2 regions of the Parafrankia sp. FMc2 genome follow, and region 1 is predicted to be linked to the other one. Evidence: riboswitches for the same ligand, from Rfam matches in the RefSeq annotation. Region 1 holds a riboswitch; the other holds the start of a gene.
The links. Region 1 has a riboswitch for thiamine pyrophosphate ahead of AB1460_RS05050 (thiazole synthase). Riboswitches for the same ligand answer to the same signal wherever they lie in the genome.

Region 2: another riboswitch for thiamine pyrophosphate. It lies ahead of thiC (phosphomethylpyrimidine synthase ThiC); the one in region 1 lies ahead of AB1460_RS05050 (thiazole synthase).

What each region holds. Positions count from the first base shown of each region.
Region 1 is NZ_JBFLUG010000008.1:46,910-51,143, forward strand. Features, by position in the region: gene thiH (2-iminoacetate synthase ThiH) at 1-166, opposite strand, end outside; gene AB1460_RS05050 (thiazole synthase) at 166-1,161, opposite strand; TPP riboswitch at 1,155-1,269, opposite strand; gene pknB (Stk1 family PASTA domain-containing Ser/Thr kinase) at 1,468-3,429, shown strand; gene AB1460_RS05060 (DUF5667 domain-containing protein) at 3,562-4,234, shown strand, end outside.
Region 2 is NZ_JBFLUG010000072.1:21,009-25,242, reverse strand. Features, by position in the region: gene AB1460_RS22540 (hypothetical protein) at 283-993, opposite strand; TPP riboswitch at 1,304-1,425, shown strand; gene thiC (phosphomethylpyrimidine synthase ThiC) at 1,422-3,257, shown strand; gene AB1460_RS22530 (class I SAM-dependent methyltransferase) at 3,370-4,234, opposite strand, start outside.

The sequences.
Region 1 (4,234 bases):
GCCGGCCGCCGGTGTCACCCCGCGCCGTGGCCCCCCGCCCGGCGGCGGCCGCGCGGCGCAGGACGGCGTCCACCTGCTCGGGGCCCGCCTGCGCCGAGGCCAGGGCCAGCGCGGGAATGTCCAGGCCGGCCAGCTCCTGTGCGAACAGCCCCGGCGGGCTCGCCATCAGACGGCTCCGCCGGACGGAGCCCCACTGGCAGCCGGAGCCCCACTGGCAGCCGGAGCCCCGCTGCCAGCCGGAGCCCCGCTGCTGGCCGTGGATCCGAGGAAGCCGGTGAGCGGTGAGGACGCCGAGGCCTCCGTGGCGCCGCCGGCCCGCGCGCGGCCGGCCAGCCGGGCGAGCCGGCCGGCGAGGGTCGCCAGGGCGAAGGCCCGGGCCATCGCGACCGGGTCGGCACTGATCGCGATCGCGGTGTTGACCAGGACGGCGTCCGCCCCGATCTCCATCGCCTCGGCCGCGTCCGACGGCGCCCCGAGGCCGGCGTCGACCACCACCGGGACGCCGGCGGTCTCCACGATCGCCTCGATCGCGTCACGGGTGCGCAGGCCGCGGTTCGAGCCGATCCAGCTGCCCAGCGGCATCACGGTGGCGCAGCCGGCCTCCTCCAGCCGGCGGGCCAGCACCGGGTCGGCCGAGCAGTAGGGCAGCACCGTGAACCCGTCGGCGACCATCAGCTCGGCGGCCCGCAACGTCTCGATCGGGTCCGGGGCGAGGGTGCGGGGGTCGGGCGTGACCTCCAGCTTCACCAGCCCGGTGCCGGTCGCCGCGCGGCCCAGCCGGGCCAGCCGCAGTGCCTCGGCCGCGTCCAGCGCACCGGACGTGTTCGGCAGCAGTGTCATCCCGGCCGGCACGAAGTCGAGGACGTCGCCCTCACCGGCCCGGGACAGGTCCACCCGGCGCAGCGCGACGGTGACGATGTCGGCCCCCGAGGCGATCAGCGCGTCCCGCATGACCTGGTGGCTGGCGAACTTGCCGGTGCCGACCAGGAGCCGGCTCGCGTACGTCGTCCCGGCGACGCGGAACGGGTCCTCCCCCACCAGCGCCGCCGCCGCGGCGAGCGCGGAGCCGGTGGCGCCGACGCCACCGGCGGGGCGGCCCGAGGTCGCGGGATCCTCCCCGGTGGCCTCCTGTGGCCGGGCCGGCGTGACCTGCTGTGTCATCAGACGGTTCCTCCCCACGCGCGCATGACCGCGATCGGGTCTGCGGGTCGCCGACGGCGTCGTGGCCGGCCTCTCAGCCCGCGTCCGCGGGCTCCCCGGTACACGCAACAGTCTAGGCGCCCGACACGCCGGGACCAGCGGCTTCGGTACGTCCGAACCTGATCTCGGACGTACCGCCGACCCGCGTCTCCCGGTTCTGTGACGAAGATCCCGCGCCTTCTGGCCGAATGTGAGGGAATCTGCGCAGTAAGACCACTGTCCGACAGCTCGAACGGCCGATCGTAAACTGTCCCCGTGGATGCCACGGTGGCCGACCCTGTGATAGGCCGTCTTCTCGACGGTCGGTACACGGCCCAGGAAAGGCTCGCGGTCGGCGGGATGGCGACCGTGTACGTCGCGCACGACAACCGGCTCGACCGGTACGTCGCTCTCAAGATCATGCATCCGAACCTCAGCCACGACCCGGAGTTCGTCGCCCGGTTCCACCGGGAGGCCAACGCGGTCGCCCGGCTGAGCACGCCGCGCGCCGTCTCCATCCTCGACCAGGGCTCCGACCAGACGCCGACCGGCATCCTCCACTACCTCGTCATGGAGCTGGTCCGCGGCCGGTCGCTGCGCGAGTACCTCGGCAGCCGCGGGCGGCTGTCGGTGCCCGAGGTCGTCGAGATCTTCGAGCCCGTCGCCGAGGCGCTCGCCGCGGCACACGCCGCCGGCATCATCCACCGCGACATCAAGCCGGAGAACATCCTGCTCGGCGACGACGGGCAGGTGAAGGTCGCCGACTTCGGGCTCGCCCGCCCGGTCAGCCAGGCCACCCAGGCCATGACCGGCGGGGTCGTCATGGGCACCGTCGGCTATCTGGCCCCCGAGCAGGTCACCCACGGCACCGCCGGGATGCGCAGCGACGTCTACGCCGCCGGCGTCATGCTCTTCGAAATGATCACCGGCTATCTGCCGCACACCGGCGAGACGCCGATGTCGGTGGCCTACCAGTCGGTCCACGGTGACGTGCCCGCGCCGTCCACGGTCGTCGCCGGCGTCCCCGCCGAGCTTGACGCGCTGACGCTGCGGGCGACGGCCCGCGACCCCGACCACCGGCCGGCCGACGGCGCGGTGCTGCTCGCCGAGCTGCGCGCGATCCTGCCCTATCTGCCGGCGCCGGACGCCGACGAGGAGTACCACTCCGGCTTCACCGGGCCGATGGAGGCGCCGAGGCCGCCGGCACCGAAGCCGGCCCCGCGGACCGGGCCGCCGGTCGCACCCACCAGCATGATCAACACTGGCGGCGGCCAGGGGCGCCGTCGTCGCCCTCCGGCGGGGGCGCGCTCGGGCCGGCTGCCCGCCGGGCCGGCGGTCGTCGCCGGGGTGGTGGTGCTCTGCCTCATCCTCGCCGGCCTCGCGCTGAAGGCGGTCGTGGGCAGCGGCGATCCACAGGTGCCGCTCCTCACCGGGCTGAGCCAGGAAGATGCCGAGAAGGAACTGGAGGAGGCCGGGTTGGTTCCTCGCTACGGCGAGGAGATGGCGAGCACGCTCCCCGTGGGCCGCGTCGCCGCCCAGGACCCGAAGGACGGCGCCGCCATCAAGGACGGCGCCGTCGTGACGCTGCGGCTGAGCTCCGGGCCACCGAGGACCCACGTCCCCAACCTCGACGGGAGGCCCGCGGACCAGGCCGAGACCGAGCTGGCGGCGGCGCAGCTGACCGTGGGCGGGCGGATATCCGAGGCCAGCGACACGGTGCCCGCGAACTCGATCATCAGGACCGACCCGGCGGCGGGCACGGAGGTCGACCCGGACACGCGGGTCTCCCTCGTCGTGAGCTCGGGGCCGTCGTCGGTCGAGGTCCCCCGTGACCTCGTCGGGCTGACCTTCGACGAGGCCAAGGCCCGCCTGGACGCCCTCAACTTCAACCTCATCGTCCAGCAGCAGGCGTTGAGCAGTGACGAGCAGGACCCGGGCCGCGTCGTCCGCACCGCACCGGACCCGGGCCAGCGCGTCGGCTCGGGCAGCACGGTGACCCTGTATGTGGCCAGGGAGGAAGAGGACGACAGCGGCGGTGGCGGCGACGGCAGCGGGGTCAGGGTCACGGTGCCCGACGTCGTCGGGAAGTCCTGGCCGGAGGCCGAGCGGATTCTGAACCGCGCCGGGCTGCGGGCCGACGGCTGGTCGCTCTTCGGCGGCACCGTCAGATCGCAGTCTCCCAGGGCCAACAGCAAGGTCGAGCGGGGCAGCACCGTCCGCGTGCAGCTGAGATCCGGGCTGGGCGACTGAGCGTCCCGCCGGCCCGCCGGCGGGACACGGTCCGCATCACGGGCGAGGCCGGCACTGTCAGGTAGAGTCGATCTTCGCCGGGCCGGCGAAGGCGGCCCGGCGACGGACGAGCCAGAGCCCGGGGGGGACGGCGTGGCGGCGAGAGGTGAACCGCGTCGGCGCGGCGCGCGGGCTGACCGGGCGGCCGAACTGCTCGACGGATTGCGCCCGCCACGGAACGAGGCCGAGGAGCAGCTGGCCCGCACCGTCGCCGCGCTGCGGGCGATGCCGGCGCCGGCGATGTCCCCCGCTGCCCGCGCGCAGACCCGCGCCCTGCTGCTCGGCCCGCAGGCCGCTGCGCCGCCCGGCCTGGGGCTGGGCGTGCCGCCCGCTCGCACCGGCGCCGCGCCGGCGCCGCGGCGGGTGGCCCGCCCGGGCGGGCCGGGCGCCCGGCGGGCGTTGCGCTCCGCCCGACCGGCGCTGATCGGTGCGCTGGCGGCGTCCGTCACCGCTGTCGGCGTCGCGGTGAGCGCCACGCACGCTCTTCCCGGCGAGCTTCTCTACGGCGTCAAGCGGCAGGTCGAGCAGATCCAGGTCAGCCTCGCGGCCAACCGGGTCGACCGCGCCAAGGTCCAGCTCGCCGTCGCCCGCACGCGGATGGACGAGCTCGCCGCGGTGGTGGGCCCGACCGCGACCGCCTCCCGCACCCGATCCGAGCGCGGTGATGCCGCTGGTGCCGGTGACGCCGACGGCCGGCCGGCCGTGACGGGCTCCGCGGACGGCACCGGTGAGGCTGACGGCCACGTCGGCGGCGGCACTGCCGAGC
Region 2 (4,234 bases), on a different contig from region 1:
CCCGCACCATCGCCGAACCTGTCGGTCGCACACGATACGGGCCTGGCACGCGCCGGCCATCACCAGCATCCGGCCGACCAGGGCCTGCCGGCGCGCGGTCGACACCGGACGACGTGGGACCAGCGGCGGAACCGCCTGGACCAGGCTCCCGCAGCACCATCCGGAGACCGGTTATCCACAGACCGCAATCCATCATGGACACAACGGATAAACAACAGCCATCGTCTGACCATGGCCCTCAGCCCCGGCCGACTCTCCTGGCGGGAGATCGCCGACCTTCAGTCAGGTGTCATCAGCGAGCATGACGCGATTATCGCGGGCCTCACCCGGGCGGACATCCGGGCCCGAGTCCTCGCTGGCACCTGGCGGCAGCCCGCCCGCGGTGTCCTCATCACGGCAGTCGGCGGGCAGCCCTGGCTGCAGCAGGCCTGGGCGGCCCTGCTCGCCGGTGGCCGGGGCGCGGTCCTCGGCGGCGCCACGGCCGCTGCCCTCGACGGCCTCACCGGCCACGACGACGACGTCGTGACCGTGTTGATCCCGCCGGAGCGCCGGTGCGCGCCGATGCCCGGGGTCGCCTTCCGCCGCTCCTCCCGGCTGTCCGCGGCGGACATCCACCGCACCCGGCTGCCGGCACGCACCGTCCCGGCGCGTTCCGTGGTCGACATGGCCGAGTGGTCCGGGGAGCGCGAGCAGGCCCGCGCCCTGATCGTCGACGCGCTGCGGCAGGGCTTCGTCACCGTCGACTCGATGCGGCGGGCGATGGCCGGGCGGGGCCCGATCACCCGCCGCACACTGATCGGCGACACGCTCGACGACGCGGCCCGGCGTACCCCGCGGATGCTCGCCCAGCTGTACCGACAGATCGAGCTCGCCTTCGCCCTGCCCGCGGGCCGGGCACTGGCGGCGGACTCCGCCGACGCGCCGACCGGCCGGCTGGACGTCTGGTACGGGCCCTGGCGGCTGCTCGTGCGCATCGGCCAGTCGGGGCCGCACCAGGCCCGCCCCGCCGGCCGGCTGGTGCTGGCCATCCCCACCGAGCGGCTGTGGCAGGCACCGGAGGAGGTCGCGGCGCTCGTCACCGCGGGGCTCGGCAACCAGCTCCCCGCCGGGTCCGCGGGGCCAGGGGCTTCCGACCCGGGCCCCGCGGAGCCGGCACCCGGCCCGGCCACGACGGCCACGCCGAGCGAGACGGACGAACAGGACGAGCGGCGCGAGACACGCCGGGAATGGCACGAACCGGTGCGTGACGAACCAGGCGAAGGTGACCAAGGGGGTGGCGGAGGGCAGCTACCTGCCGTAGCGTCGAGGCAGATGCGGGAGCTTCCACCCTGGGAGGCTGAGAGGGCGGCCGGGCAACGGCCGGTGCCGCCGACCGCCTGAACCTGTCCGGGTAATTCCGGCGTAGGGAGTGATCAAAGGTGGTGCGTCACATCCAGCCCGCGCGTTCCGACATCCCGGCGGCAGACCAGCCAGCGGACGGAATCCTGGCCCGGCCGTTCCCGGGCAGCAGGAAGACCTACCTGGTGGGGTCCCAGCCCGACCTGCGGGTGCCCATGCGCGAGGTCGCGCTGAGCACCGGCGACAGCCTCGTCCTCTACGACACCTCCGGCCCCTACACCGACCCTGGTGCCGGGATCGACGTGCGACGCGGTCTCCCTGCGCTGAGGTCGGGCTGGATCGCCGCCCGCGGCGACACCGAGGAGATCACCGGCCGGGCGGTGCAGCCCGGCGACGACGGCAGGCGGGCGACGGGTAGCCAGAGCGGCCCGGGCCAGGCCGCCCAGACGCCGGCGGATGACCTCTTCGTCGGCTCGGGGCGGGCACCGCGCCGGGCCCTCGCCGGCCGTGCGGTCACCCAGCTCGCCTACGCACGACGCGGCGAGATCACCCCGGAGATGGAGTTCGTCGCCCTGCGCGAGGGCCTTGCCCCCGAGCTGGTCCGCGACGAGGTCGCGTCCGGGCGGGCGGTCCTGCCGGCGAACGTGAACCACCCGGAGTGCGAGCCGATGGCCATCGGGCGCAACCTCCTGGTCAAGATCAACGCGAACATCGGCAACTCGGCCGTGGCCTCCTCCATCGAGGAGGAGGTCGAGAAGATGGTGTGGGCCACCCGGTGGGGCGCCGACACCGTCATGGACCTGTCGACCGGGAAGAACATCCACACCACCCGGGAGTGGATCATCCGGAACTCGCCGGTGCCGATCGGAACCGTCCCGATCTACCAGGCGCTGGAGAAGGTCGGGGGCAAGGCCGAGGAGCTCACCTGGGAGGTCTACCGGGACACCATCATCGAGCAGGCCGAGCAGGGTGTGGACTACATGACCGTCCACGCCGGCGTGCTGCTCCGGTACGTCCCGATGACCGCACGGCGCAAGACCGGCATCGTCTCCCGGGGCGGGTCGATCCTCGCCGCATGGTGCCTCGCGCACCACCAGGAGAACTTCCTCTACACGAACTTCGCCGAGCTCTGCGAGATCCTGCGCGCCTACGACGTCAGCTTCTCCCTCGGTGACGGGTTGCGCCCCGGCTCCATCGCCGACGCGAACGACCCCGCGCAGCTTGCCGAGCTCGCGACCCTGGGCGAGCTGACCTCGGTCGCCTGGGAGCACGACGTCCAGGTGATGATCGAGGGCCCGGGCCACGTGCCCATGCACAAGATCAAGGAGAATGTGGACCTGCAGCGCGAGCTGTGCCACGACGCGCCGTTCTACACCCTCGGCCCGCTCACCACCGACATCGCGCCGGGCTACGACCACATCACCTCGGCGATCGGCGCGGCGATGATCGGCTGGTACGGCACCGCCATGCTGTGCTATGTCACCCCCAAGGAACACCTTGGCCTGCCGGACCGGGAGGACGTCAAGGCCGGTGTCATCGCCTACAAGATCGCCGCTCACGCGGCGGACCTGGCGAAGGGGCACCCCGGGGCGCAGGCCTGGGATGACGCCTTGTCGGACGCCCGGTTCGACTTCCGGTGGGACGATCAGTTCAACCTGTCCCTCGACCCGGAGACCGCCCGGGAGTACCACGACGAGACACTGCCCGCGGCTCCGGCGAAGACCGCGCACTTCTGCTCCATGTGCGGCCCGCACTTCTGCTCCATGCGCATCACCCAGGACGTCCGCAAGTACGCCGCCGAGCACGGCCTCGACAGCGAGGACGCGGTGCAGGCCGGGCTGGCGGAGAAGTCCCGGGAGTTCGCCGAGCAGGGCTCCCGCATCTACCTGCCACTCGCGGGCGGCCAGCCGCAGGACTAGCCGCACAGGCCCGGCTCAGGCAGCTGACCGTCCCGGCGCCGGTGGTAGCGGTCGGTGTCGGGGACCGGGACCAGTGCCGTGACTGACAGGGTTCGCCGTGTCAGTCACGGCACTAGCCTTCCTTGCGGGCAAGCACTCGGTAGGTGTTGGAGCGGTTCCCCCGCGCCAGCCATGCCCGGCTCAGGCTCTCGACGAGCGCGGCCAGAACGAGCGGGCTGATGGAGGCGAGCAGCAGCGGCACCCGCAGCAGGCGCCGGCCGGGCCCGCTGCGGTGGGTGTCGAGCCACGGCTCGGGTTTCGGCGCCAGCTGCTGGATGAGCAGGCCGAGTGCCCCGGTGAGGTCGCCGGGGCGCTGCGCCGCGCCGAACTCGACGACGATGGGCCGCAGGCCACGGTCCTCCAGCGCCGCGAGCAGGTTGTCGACGGGGATGAAGTGCAGCCGGCGCGGCACATCCCAGCCCGGCCAGTACCTGCCCAGTCGCCGGGCGGCCGGGCAGGACGGGTTCGGAAGCTCGATCAGCAGATGGCCGCCGGGGGCGAGGGCCTTCACCGCGCCGTCGAGCTCCTCGGACGGATACCGGGCGCGCTCCAGGTAGCCGAACATGCTGATCACGTCGTAGCGCCCGGCGAGCCGGTCGGCGACCTGGACGAGTTCGCCCTGGTAGGCAGCGTCCACCCAGCCCCGCGCGCGGGCCTCGTCGACCGAGTCGGTGATGTCGAGCCCACCGAAGGCGGTCGCCGGCCAGTAGTGACGGGCGACGTTGCAGAAGTGCCCGAAGCCGGTGCCGACGTCCAGCCAGGCTCGTGGGGTGGCGTAGGGGCGCAGCAGCTCGGCGCGGGCCCGGTCGGCCGCGGCCTCCCGCGCGCGGGCATGTTCCGCGGCCTCGGCGGCGAACCCGTCCCGCCAGTCCCGCTCGTAGTAGTCCTGCCCGTCCGGGGTGATCGCCGGGTTGAGGAAGGTGTGCCCGCACCGCCCG